Regions from separate parts of the Shinella sp. BE166 genome, predicted to be linked through region 1. Evidence: predicted binding sites of a transcription regulator. Region 1 holds the regulator's gene; each other region holds the start of a gene.

Region 1 (4,277 bases):
GCCTTGCCGGCATCATGGCCGCCAAGCAGACGTCGAGCCTCATCCCCCTCTGCCACCCGCTGATGCTCACCAAGGTCGCCGTCGAAATCCGCGAGGACCATGCGCTGCCCGGCCTGCGCGTCGAGGCCATGGCGAAGCTCACCGGCCGCACCGGCGTGGAAATGGAGGCGCTCACCGCCGTCAGCGTCGCCTGCCTCACCATCTACGACATGGCGAAAGCCGCCGACCGCGAAATGGAGATCGGCGGCATCCGGCTCGTCGAAAAATCCGGCGGCCGCTCCGGCGACTACAAGCGGGCAAACGCCTGATGTCGCTCCTCCCCGTCGCCGATGCCCTCGACCGCCTGCTTTCCCGGGCCAAGCCGACACAGCGGACGGAGACGGTTTCCCTGCATGAAGCGCAAGGTCGCGTCCTCGCCGAAGACATCGCCGCACGCCTGACCCAGCCGCCCTTCGACAATTCCGCCATGGACGGCTACGCCGTCCGCCACGCGGATATCGCGACGCTCGGCGCCATCCTGAAGGTCGTCGGCCTCTCCTCCGCCGGCCACGCCTTCGAAGGCTCTGCCGGCCCCGGCGAGGCCGTACGCATCTTCACGGGCGCCCCGTTGCCCGCCTTCGCCGATACCGTGCTTCTGCAGGAAGATGCGGAGAAGCTGGACGACGGCCGCATCCGCACGACCTTCCTCACGCCAAAAGGCCGCCATGTGCGCCCGCGCGGGCAGGATTTTTCCGAAGGCGAGACCGTGCTGAAGGCCGGCGCCGTGCTCGATGCCGGCCGCCTGACCGTCGCCGCCGCGATGAACCATCCGACACTTGCCGTCTACGCCCGCCCCCGAATCGCGGTGCTTGCGACCGGCGACGAGCTCGTCCCGCCCGGAACACCGCCCGGCGCCAGCCAGATCATCGCCTCCAACACCTACGGCGTTTCGGCGCTCGCCCGGGCGGCCGGCGCGGAGGTGATCGACCTCGGCATCGTCGGCGACGACAAGCAGGCGATCCTGGCGGCCGTGCGCAACGCACTGACACTCGACATCGACGTGCTCGTGACGCTCGGCGGCGCCTCCGTCGGCGATTTCGACCTCGTGCAGCCGGTGCTCGGCGAGGCCGGCATGGAACTCGATTTCTGGCGCATCGCCATGCGGCCGGGAAAGCCGCTGATGGTCGGCCGGCTGGGGGATATCCAGGTGCTGGGCCTGCCCGGCAACCCGGTCTCAAGCCTCGTCTGCTCGCTGCTCTTCCTGGAGCCGCTGGTGCGCCGCCTCGCCCGCCTGCCCGCGAAAAACCGCCGGCACCCGGCCGTCGCCGCCGTGCCGCTCAAGGAAAACGACCAGCGGCAGGACTATATCCGCGCCCGCATAGCGCGGGGACCGGCCGGCGATCTGCGCGTCACCCCCTTCGGCAAGCAGGATTCGTCGATGATGAAGGTCTTCGCCGAATCGGAAGGCCTGCTGATCCGCCCGCCGCACGCCCCGGCCGTGCCAGAAGGCGATACTTGCGAAGTACTCCTCCTGCGCGAACCCTCCGCCTGAACAATATTATTATTTCCAAGGCCTTGCGGAACACATATGGAACAGATAGTGTCTGTTCTGGATTTGTTTCACGATTCTGGATTGTTTCAAGATTCTCGGTGGAGGGGCCATGCTCACGCGGAAACAACAGGAACTTCTCCTGTTCATTCATGAACGGATGAAGGAGTCCGGTATTCCTCCCTCCTTCGACGAGATGAAGGATGCGCTCGACCTCGCCTCCAAGTCCGGCATCCATCGCCTCATCACGGCGCTGGAGGAGCGCGGCTTCATCCGCCGCCTGCCCAACCGGGCGCGGGCGCTGGAAGTGATCAAGCTTCCCGAAGCCTATTCGCCGAGCCTCCAGCCGCGTCGCGGTTTTTCGCCGGCCGTCATCGAGGGCAGCCGCGGCAAGCAGCCGGTGCCGGCCGCCCCCGTGCAGCGCACGCCGCAAGCGGACATGTCGTCTTCGGTCTCCGTGCCGGTCATGGGACGCATCGCCGCCGGCGTGCCGATCTCCGCCATCCAGAACAACACCCATGAAATCATGGTGCCGGCCGAAATGGTCGGCAACGGCGATCATTATGCGCTGGAGGTCAAGGGCGACTCGATGATCGAGGCCGGCATTCTCGACGGCGACACCGTGATCATCCGCAACGCCACCACCGCCAATCCGGGCGAGATCATCGTGGCACTCGTCGACGACGAGGAGGCGACGCTGAAGCGCTTCCGCCGCAAGGGCGCCTCCATTGCGCTCGAAGCCGCAAACCCGGCCTACGAGACCCGCATTTTCGGCCCGGACCGCGTCAAGATCCAGGGCAAGCTCGTCGGCCTCATTCGCCGCTATCATTGAGCGCCGTCTCGGCCTCGAAGGTGCCGCTGCGCCAATCATAGGTGCGGTGGCGGGACCAGGGCCGGTCGAGAGTTTCGACGGCGGGCGTGATCTCGGCTTCAGAAAGTGTTGAAGGGGCCTTTTCGGCGCCGGGCTGGATTTCCAGGGCGCCTGTGCGCCGCAGATGGCGGGCCGTCATCAGCCGGGCTCCGGAGCGGCATGCCTCCAGCCGCAGGGCCTGCGGCACGACGACGAGATCGGCGGCATCGCAGGCGGTTCCGAGGAAGGCGAGGTCTTCCAGCGTGACGATCCGCCAGCCGCTCGGCGAAACCGCAGCGCAGAATGCCTTTGTTTCGCAGATGAAGCCCGTGCCTTTTCCAGCCTCCGCCAGGGCGGATGCCATGGCGTCCTTTGCCTTCTGCCGGTCCGCCTTGCGGCGCGGTTTCCTCTGCTTTTCAGTCCCTTCAGCGGGTGCGGCGGCATCCTCTACCGTCAGCCCTTCGCTCTTGCGCATCTCCGGCTTGACGAGATCGCCGAGCCGCAGAGCGCGCCGCCATTGCGCATAGATGAAATCCGGCGGCCTTGCGCGATTGGTCGCAACGGTTTCACCCCGCCGGATCGCCACGAGACGGCCGTCTTCCGAGACCAGCACTTCCGGCGCACGGCGTGCGTCTGGCCAGCAAGCTATGACGATCCCGAGCGCGACGAGCAGCGTGCCGGCATGGCGCAGCCGGGTGCGCAGGATGCAGGCCAGGCCGCCACCGAGACCGATCAGCAGGAAAGCGGACTGCGGAATCTGACCGGTGACGATTTCGCCTTTCCAGCTTGCGACCCAGGTCGAAAGCGCGATCATCCATTCGATGCCCTTGCCCATGATCGCGAAGGGGATGGCATCGAGGCCGAACGGCATCAGCAGCACGGCGATGAGGCCGAAGGGCATGACGATCGTGCTGATCACCGGCATCGCCAGAAGGTTGCCCGCGAGGCCATAGGCGGGGATGCGATGAAAATGGCCGATGGAATAGATCAGCGTGGAAAAACCGCCGATCAGCGAGGAGAGCATGAGCCCGCCGAAAAAGCGGCCGAGCGAACCGCCGAACAATTGCAACGGCCCTCCCCGGCTCTCCCGCCGCATCGGCCGCTCGCGCCAGGCCGCGTAGCCCGCGACAAGCCCCAATGTCGCCGCATAGGACATCTGGAAACCGGGATTGGTGACGGCCGACGGCGTCACCAGCAGGATGAGGATCGCCGAGAGCGCGACATTGCGCAGGCTGATGGCCGATCGCCCGAAGAGCACGGCGACAAGCATGACGCAGATCATGATCCACGATCGTACCGCCGAGAGCGCGCCGCCCGAGACGAGAATATAGAGCGTCACCATGATGAGCGCGCCGACGGCGGCGATCTTCTTGGCCGCATAGCGCTCGGAAAAGCCCGGGATCAGCGCCATCAGCATGCGCGCACCGACGAGGAAGGTGCCGGCCGCTAGCACCATATTCAGCCCGGAAATGGCCAGCACATGCGCAAGCCCCGCCTGCCGAAGCGCCTCGACCGTGTCCGCGCCGATCGCCCGCTGTTCCGCCGTCACCAGTGCCGCGGCGATCGCCCCCGCATCGCCGCCGATGCGGCCCCGAATATGCTCGGTCAGGTTGTTGCGCCAGCGCGCGATCTCTTGCCGAACCCGCCCTTCCAGCTTCGCCTCTCCGGCCGCAACAGCTTTAGGCGCGCTGTAAAAATAGCCAACAGCGCCGGTGCCGGCGAAATAGGCATCGAAGGCGAAATCGTTGAGGCCCGCCAAGGCCGGGCCGGACGGCGGTCCGAGGCGCGCACGCCCCGTTATGCCCGCGCCGATCGCGATCGGCTCATGACGGCTGCGGGCAAGCAGCGTGACGACGCCGGGCGGCCGCTTCAACACCGGATCGCGCGTTGCCTCCAGTG
Region 2 (4,277 bases), on a different contig from region 1:
GAGCGCGATACGGCGGCGCTCACCACCCGACAGCAGCGTGACGTCGGAATCCTTCGGCGGGCAGCGCAGCGCTTCCATCGCCATCTCGACCTGCTGTTCCAGGTCCCAGAGGTTCTGGCTGTCGATGATGTCCTGGAGCTTGGCGCCCTCGTCCGCCGTCTCGTCGGAATAGTTCATCATCAGCTCGTTGTAGCGGTCGATGATGGCGGTCTTGTCGGCAACGCCGACCATGACGTTCTCGAAGGCGGTCTTGGTCGGGTCGAGATGCGGTTCCTGTTCCAGGTAGCCGACGGTCGCGCCATCGGCGAGCCAGGCTTCACCGGTATATTCCTTGTCCTGGCCGGCGATGATGCGCAGCACCGTCGATTTACCGGCGCCGTTCGGGCCGAGAATACCAATCTTGGCATCAGGGTAGAAGGACAGGTTGACGTTTTCGAGGATCTTCTTGGCGCCGTAGGACTTGTTGAGCCCCGACATGTGGTAGATGAATTGACGTGCCATGCAAACGTGCTCCGGGTCGGACGAATTTGCCCGCTATGTAGGCGAATTCTCTGCCCGCGGCAATGTAAGAAAGCCGCGTTGTCGGTACTTGCACGCATGGACCGCCCGTTCGCTCCCGGCGATCAGCCTGCCTGCGCAACCCCCGTGATACCCTCGATGCAGCGCGACTTCGTCGGCGACGCGCCGCCGATCAGCGCCGCAAGCTTGCCGTCGTTCCCGGCAATGCCGATGGTGAGGCCGATCACCACGGTCTTGTCGCCCGTCTTGCGGCAGCTGAGGCGCACCCGCTCCCCGGCGCCGGCGCCAAAAGCCTTGTCGAAGGCCGTGCGGACGTCTGCGAGCTTGATGGTCCCGCCCACCTTTTCCGTGAAGAGCGTGCGCACCGGCGAGGCATTCAGCTGGTCGAGCAGGTCCAGCGACCGGCTGTAATAGGCCTCTGCGGAGGCTGCGACGCAACTGCCGCTTCTCAGCCATTGCTGGCGGTCGAGACCAAGGCGTGCGGCAGGCATGGCGGCGAGCAGGCGCTGCTTGGTGCCGGAGGCGAGCACGATATCCGGCAGCTCCGTCCACTTGCCCTTGCGCGCCCGCTGTTTCAGGTCGGCCTCTATGCCGCAATAGCTCTTGCGCACCTGGAAGAGGCTTACCAGCGAGAATTGCCGGGCGGCGGGCGACGTGACGGAGAAGTCCGCGCAGCCGCGGCTCTTCGGCCTAGCCGCGCAATAGCCCGGCTGCCAGCTGATCGAAAGGACCTCGCGCACCGCCTCCCCCGCCGGCACCGATTGGGCGCTCGCGAGACCAAGGCCTGCGAAGAACGACAGACATAGGAGGAGAAAGGACAATGCGGCTTTGAAAGTCAGTGCAGCTTGCGTCTTCATGACCGGCCCCTGATGAGAACAAAACAAGATCATATGCAACCAAAAATTCAGAAATTGCAACCCTGAATCGGAAAAATCCCGAAATGCGCGAGGATTTCCAAAAATACACGCCGCATCCCATTGTCTTTGCATGGCAAATCGCGTTGACCTTGCGCAAACGGGAGGAATGGCGGTGTTTTCTGAAGCCGGGACGCTGAGAAGCCCCAGTGGGGCGACGCTGGCGCTGCGCCACGAGCCCGCCCGCGGCGAGGCGAGCGGCATCCTGCTCCCCAGCCACGGCCTTGCTGAACACAGCCTGCGTTATGCGGATTTTGCCGCGCGCATGGCCTCCGAAGGCTTTCATGTCTATGCCCATGATCATCGCGGCCATGGCTTCACCACGGCACCCGATGCGCCGCGCGGGCAATTCGCGCCACGGAACGGCATTGCGCGCGTGATCGAGGACATGCGGGCGGTGCGCGATCACACCGCCGCGCGGCATCCGGGCCTGCCGATCGTGCTGTTCGGCCATTCGATGGGCGGCCTGCTGGCGCTCGCCTTCGCGCAAAACCATGCCGCGGATATCGACGCGCTCGCCGTCTGGAATTCCAACTTCGAACCCGGCCTTGCGGGCCGCGTGGCGCAGATCGTGCTGGCGGCGGAGCGCATGCTGAAGGGATCGGACGTGCCGAGCGGCATCCTACCGCGCCTCACCTTCGGCGCCTGGGGCAAATCCATCGCCGGCCGACGGACGGAGTTCGACTGGCTGTCGCACGATGTGGCCGAGGTGGACGCCTATATCGCCGATCCGCTCTGCGGCTTCGACGTCAATGTTTCGATGTGGATCGACATCTTTGCCGTCACCTTTGCCGGTGCTTCGCCGGACGGCCTCGCGCGCCTGCCAAAAGGCTTGCCGATCCACCTGGTGGGCGGCAGCGAGGACCCGGCGACCGATTGCGGCCGGGCGACGCTCGCCTTTGCCGAACGACTGAAAAAATCGCGGCTTGAGGACGTCACGACGATCGTCTATCGCGGCCTGCGTCACGAAACACTGAAGGAGAGCCGGGCCTTGCGCGAGCCCGCCATCGACGCCTTCGCCGGCTGGTGCCGGCGGGTGGTGACTGAGCGACGCCGCGCACCGGAACACGCATGACCACAACAGCCATCACGCCGCTGCGCAACGAGGTCAGCCTCGGGCTCGTCCTCATGGTGCTCTCGGTGCTCATCTCGCCGATCATCGATATTTTCGCAAAGCTCGCTGTCACCTCCGTGCCGGCGACCGAGATCACCTTCGTGCGTCTGCTCTTCCAGATGACGGTGCTGGGGCCGATCTGTCTGATGCGCGGCACGCTGTTCGACGTGACCTGGAGGAAGACCGGGCTGCACGCCGCGCGCGGCCTCCTGATGGCCATCACCATGATCACCTTCGTCACGCCGCTCGCCGTGATGGAAGTGGCGGATGCAATCGCCATCTTCTTTGTCGAGCCGATCATCCTGACCATCCTCGGCTCGATCGTGCTGAAGGAGACCATCGGCTGGCGGCGCTACACGGCCTGCGGCGTCGGCTTTTTCGGCTCGCTGCTGGTCATCCAGCCGAGCCTGCAGGAGGTCGGCCCGATCGCGCTGCTGCCGGTCGTCTCGGCCTTTTCGCTGGCGCTGTTCTTCCTGCTGACGCGGCTCGTCTCGCAGAAGGAAGATCCCTGGTCGATGCAGTTCTATGCGGGGCTCTGGGGCGGGCTGTTCTCGGGCCTGCTGCTCGTCTTCGGCAGCGCCACCGGCATCGCCTTCCTGAGGCCCGTCCTGCCGGACATGGCGAACACGCTCTATATTGCCGCGGCCGCCGTCGCGGCGACCATTGCCGGCGTGCTCGGTGTCTATGCCTATCGTTCGGCCCCCGCCTCCACGCTGGCGCCGCTACAATATCTGGAGATCGTGTCGGCCACGATTCTCGGCTGGTGGGTGTTCGGCGACCTGCCGGATGCCGTCAAATGGCTCGGCATCGCCATCATCATAGCGTCCGGGCTCTATGTCATCTGGCGCGAACGCAAGCTCAACAAGACGGCGACGATCCCGACGGTTTCCACGCCCATCTGACCGAGCCGCGCGCGAAAAACATCATGTCAGTCTCAGCCGTCATGATGTCCCGCCGGCCCGCGGCTATCGTGCCTGCCGGCTTTTTGTTATCCAGAGCAAAACGGGCGAAAAGCCCGGCGGTCGGCCGTATCGCGGCCGTCGAAGAGGGAGTGCACGATGGAGAAGTCGAACCTGCCGCTTTCCGGCATCCGGGTCATCGAGCTGGCGCGGGTTCTCGCCGGTCCCTGGGCCGGGCAGATGCTGGCCGATCTCGGCGCGGACGTCATCAAGATCGAAAATCCGGACGGCGGCGACGACACGCGCGCCTGGGGGCCGCCCTTCGTGACGGGCAAGGACGGCGAAAACCTGTCGGCCGCCTATTACCACTCCACCAACAGGGGAAAACGCTCCATCTCCGTCGATCTGAGGACCGAAAAAGGCCGGGAGACCGTGCACCGGCTGATCGCGACCGCGGACGTGGTGATCGAGAATTTCAAGGTCGGCGGCCTCGTGAAGTATGGGCTCGACTACCGGAGCCTCGCCGAAAAACATCCGAAACTCGTCTATTGCTCGATCACCGGCTTCGGCCAGGATGGTCCCTATGCCGCGCGTGCCGGCTACGATTATATCGTGCAGGGCATGTCCGGCTTCATGTCGGTGACGGGTGCGCCGGATGGCGAGCCGATGAAGGCGGGCGTGGCGATCGCGGATATCTTCACCGGCATCTATGCCGTGACCGCCATCCAGGCGGCGCTCATCCATGTCATGAAGACCGGCCATGGCCAGCATGTCGACATGGCGCTGCTCGACGTGCAGTCCGCCGTCATGGCGAACCAGAACATGAACTTT
Region 3 (4,277 bases), on a different contig from region 1:
TGGTTGTGCACGTCGCGCGCGGCCCGCGAAAAATCGATGCGCGTCTCCGTCTTGTCGATCTTGGCGGCGTAGAGCACGCCCTCCTGCGCCTGCTCCGTCAGCGGCAGGTCGCCGGCTTCCAGCTTCGCCATGGCCTCCGCCATCAGCGCGCCGCCCGCCTGCATCAGCGCGTCGTGCAATTCACCGGCGGTCATGGTCTCGACGATCGCCACACGGGCCGTCAGCGCGACGGGGCCGGTGTCGAGGCCCTTGTCCATCTTCATGACCATCATGCCGGTTTCGCCATCGCCGGCCATGATCGCGCGCTGGATGGGGGCCGCACCCCGCCAACGCGGCAAAAGCGAGGCATGGCCGTTGTAGCAGCCGAGCCGCGTGCCATTGAGGATCGCCTCCGGCAGCAGCAGCCCGTAGGCGACGACGACCGCGACATCCGCGTTCAGCGCGCGAAAAGCGGCGCGATCGGTCTCTTCGCGAAAATTAACCGGCGTGAAGACGGGAATGCCGAGCCGTTCGGCGGCCTGGTGGACCGGAGACTTCACCAACTCCAGGCCACGGCGGCCGGCCGGGCGCGGCGGCTGCGAGTAGACGGCGACGACCTCTTGGCCAGCGCCGGCCAGCGCCTCAAGCGTGGCGACGGAGAAATCCGGTGTGCCCATGAAAATGATGCGTAGGGCCATCGGTCAGCCTCCGTGTGAAATGGTGCGAACCGGACCGTGATGCCCGGTCAGATCGCCTTGCTGCCGCGCAGCTTCGCCGCCTTGGTGAACTTGCGGATCACGATCTCGCGCTTCAGCTTGGAAATGTGGTCGATGAACAGCACGCCGTTCAGGTGGTCGATCTCATGTTGCAGGCAGGTGGCGAGCAGGCCGTCGGCTTCGGTCAGTTGTTCCTTGCCGTCGCGGTCCAGGTGCTTGACCGTGATCGCCGCGGGACGCTCGACCTCGGCATAATAATCCGGGATCGACAGGCAGCCTTCCTCGTAAACGGAACGCGCATCGGAGGACGCCACGACCTCCGGGTTGATGAAGACGAGCGGCGCCTTGTCCTCGCCGTCCTTCGACACGTCCAGCACGAGCATGCGGCGCGCGACGCCGATCTGGATCGCGGCAAGGCCGATGCCCGGCGCATCATACATGGTTTCCAGCATGTCGTCGGCGAGCTTCTTCACCTCGCTGTCCACGGTCTCGATAGGCTTCGAGACCTGGCGGAGGATCGGATCGGGGAGGATAATCAGCGGCTTGATGGTCATGCGCCTCCTTAGCGCGGTTTTTTTGCGCTTTCAATCGGATTTGCCCGCCTATACGCGCGCGACGCCGCCAATTTGTTCACGGTATGATCTGGTTTTCGCCGGAAAGCGTGCTATGGTCCGGGCATGATCGATCCCGCCTTTGACACGATGCTGACCTCCTTCCTCGCCCGCCTCGGCGGCACCGGGCCGGCGCTCGTGCTGCTGGCAGCGGTTCTTCTCTCCGTCTTCGGCCTGATCTCGGCCCGCCGCAGCCAGACGCGCCAGCGGGAAGCGGCGGTGATGGCGGAGTTGCGCTTTGCCGAGTTGATGAAGGCTCAGACGGAAATGCAGGGCCGCGTCGCCGCCATGGCGGAGGTTTTCGGCAGCAAACAGTCCGAGACCAACCAGGCGATCAATTCCCGCCTCGACGGGCTGACGCAGCGCCTCGGCCAGTCGATTTCCGAACAGACGCGCTCGACCCATGAAAACCTGCGGCGCCTGCAGGAGCGTCTCGCTGTCATCGACACGGCGCAGACCAACATCCAGTCGCTCGCCAAGGACGTGGTCGGCCTCCAGGCGATCCTCTCCAACAAGCAGACGCGCGGCGCCTTCGGCCAGTCGCGCATGGAGACGATCGTCGCGGATGCCATGCCGCACGGCGCCTATCAGTTCCAGGCGCAGCTTTCCAACGGCGTGCGCCCGGACTGCACGATCCGCATGCCGAACGGCCAGCCGCCGCTCGTGATCGATGCGAAATTCCCCCTGGAGGCCTGGAACGCCATGGCGGACGGACGCGCGCCGGAAGCCGCCAAGATCGCCGCCCAGCAGTTTCGCCGCGACATGGAGACCCATATCCGCGATATCGCCGAAAAATACCTGCTGCCCGGCGAAACGCAGGACACCGCCTTCCTCTTCGTGCCATCGGAATCGATCTTTGCCAGCATCCACGAGAATTTCGAAGGCGTGGTGCAGCGGGCGCACCGCGCGCGCATCGTCATCGTCTCGCCATCGCTGCTGATGCTCTCCGTGCAGGTGCTCCAGGCGCTGCTGAAGGACCAGCGCATGCGCGAGCAGGCCCATGTCATCCAGGGCGAGGTCGTGCGCCTGATGGACGACCTGACGCGGCTCGACGACCGGGTGCGCAAGCTGCACGGGCACTTCACATCGGCGCAGAAGGATGTCGACCTTATCCTCACCTCGACCGAAAAGCTCGCGCGGCGCGGTGCGCGCATCGGCGACATGGAATTCGAGGCGGTTTCGGGCGTTTCCCCGCCCGCGGAGAAGACTGTCGAGAGCCGGACGGGCCAACTGCGCCTGAGGGTAGTTGACGAGGACTGACCGCCTCGGGCAGTGTCCGGCGGAAACGACAAGGGGCACTTCTCATGATCACCGTCTTCGGCTCCATCAACATGGACCTCATCGCCACGCCAGACCGCCTGCCGAAGCCCGGCGAAACGGTGATGGGCACGAGCTTCACCACGGCTGCCGGCGGCAAGGGCGCCAACCAGGCGCTTGCCGCGCGCCGCGCCGGCGCCATCGTGCGCATGGCGGGTGCGGTCGGCGACGACCGGCTGGCGAGCCAGGCGCTCGCCCTTCTGGCCGATGCCGCCGTCGACCAAAACGGCGTGCGCGTCGCTGCGGAAGCGACCGGCACCGCGCATATCCTCGTTGCCGGCGATGGCGAGAACGTCATCGTGGTCGTGCCCGGTGCCAATGGCACGGTAACCGGCGAGGATGCCAAGCGGACGATCGGCGCGATGTCGCGCGGCGACTACCTGATGCTCCAGTTCGAAATCCCCGCAAGCGCCATCGAAGCGGCCCTCGTGGGCGCCAAGCAGAAGGGCGTCACCTCGATCATCAACATCGCGCCCTTTACCGGCGACGCCAAGCGCCTCGGCGCCATCGCGGATATTCTCGTGGCCAACGAGACGGAGTTCGACCTCTTCATCGGCAAGGGCGAGCTTTCGGACGAGGAACGGGAGGCGACGATGCGCGCGCTGCACGCCCAGAGCGGCCAGACGATCATCGTCACCCTTGGGGCCGACGGCGTCGTCGCCATCCGCAAGGGGGAAATCCACCGCGCCAAGGGCCTGGCCATAGAGCCGGTCGACACGGTGGGTGCGGGCGACACGTTCTGCGGCTATCTTGCCGCCTCGCTCGATGCCGGCCTCGCCTTCAAGGACGCGCTGCGCCGCGCGGCCGTCGCCGGCTCGCTCGCCTGCCTGAAGCCCGGCGCCCAGCCTTCCATCCCCTTCGCAAGCGCCGTCGACGCAGAAATCTAGGCCTTAGATTTCGCAAATGGCACAGCAGGCGTCGCATCCTTGCGACGCCTGCAAATTCAGCCGGTTGGGCCGATTTGTTGCCGGGAAATTTGGCTCTTTATTAATATTTTATGGGTTACTGAAGTCTTAGACAGCGTGCCTCGAAAGGCGCGTTCCGTCTCTGGCGCTGGTCGCGCGCCCCGCCCTCCATGATGGAGACCACCCCGCTTTCGAATGTGCTCCTTCGCGGCTGCCCGCGCCGCGGACGTTTCTGCTCGTGAGGATTTCATGTTCAATTTCAAGGCCAAGTCGCTCGCGACCAAGCTTATCGCCGTCACCGGCGGCACGATCGCCCTGGTGATGCTCGCCTCCAACACCGTGCTCATCAGCGAGACCCAGAGCCGTGTGGCCGATCTCGTCTATTCCGAAGCCGACACCCAGGCCAAGGCGATCGCCGCCGACATCGCCGCCGATATCGGCGCGCTGGCAGGTGCTGCCCGCGCCATGGGCGGCGTGATTGAGCAAGGCCATTCCTCCGGCCTGATGGACCGCAGGGAAGTCGTCAACATCCTCAAGGCGAACACCGAAAAGAACAGTTTTGCGCTCGGCAGCTGGTTTGCGGAAGAGCCAAACGCCTTCGACGGCAAGTCGAAGGAGACGCCCGCGCAGCTTGAAACCGGCACGTTCAAGGACGGTACGTTCAACCCCTACTGGACGAAACGCCAGGACGGCTCGATTTTGCTGTCGACCTTCGAATCCGACTACAAGGCCGAATGGTATTCGCTGGC

Evidence for each region. Region 1 encodes LexA, which represses DNA repair genes until DNA is damaged. Its sites were predicted from a motif close to TGTTCNNNNTGTGTTCNG; they were not measured.
Region 2: a site for LexA is predicted at 1,391-1,408, ahead of J2Y63_RS22755 (ribonuclease). Genes of this name have one in related genera too.
Region 3: a site for LexA is predicted at 1,323-1,340, ahead of J2Y63_RS14775 (DNA recombination protein RmuC). Genes of this name have one in related genera too.

What each region holds. Positions count from the first base shown of each region.
Region 1 covers NZ_JBPEHL010000006.1:313,744-318,020, reverse strand. The annotation lists gene moaC (cyclic pyranopterin monophosphate synthase MoaC) at 1-308, shown strand, start outside; gene J2Y63_RS17880 (molybdopterin molybdotransferase MoeA) at 308-1,531, shown strand; gene lexA (transcriptional repressor LexA) at 1,641-2,360, shown strand; gene J2Y63_RS17870 (ComEC/Rec2 family competence protein) at 2,341-4,277, opposite strand, start outside.
Region 2 covers NZ_JBPEHL010000010.1:111,953-116,229, reverse strand. The annotation lists gene ettA (energy-dependent translational throttle protein EttA) at 1-501, opposite strand, end outside; gene J2Y63_RS22755 (ribonuclease) at 624-1,376, opposite strand; gene J2Y63_RS22750 (alpha/beta fold hydrolase) at 1,549-2,508, shown strand; gene J2Y63_RS22745 (DMT family transporter) at 2,505-3,449, shown strand; gene J2Y63_RS22740 (CaiB/BaiF CoA transferase family protein) at 3,606-4,277, shown strand, end outside.
Region 3 covers NZ_JBPEHL010000005.1:153,768-158,044, forward strand. The annotation lists gene fmt (methionyl-tRNA formyltransferase) at 1-677, opposite strand, end outside; gene def (peptide deformylase) at 725-1,249, opposite strand; gene J2Y63_RS14775 (DNA recombination protein RmuC) at 1,373-2,566, shown strand; gene J2Y63_RS14780 (ribokinase) at 2,611-3,510, shown strand; gene J2Y63_RS14785 (methyl-accepting chemotaxis protein) at 3,778-4,277, shown strand, end outside.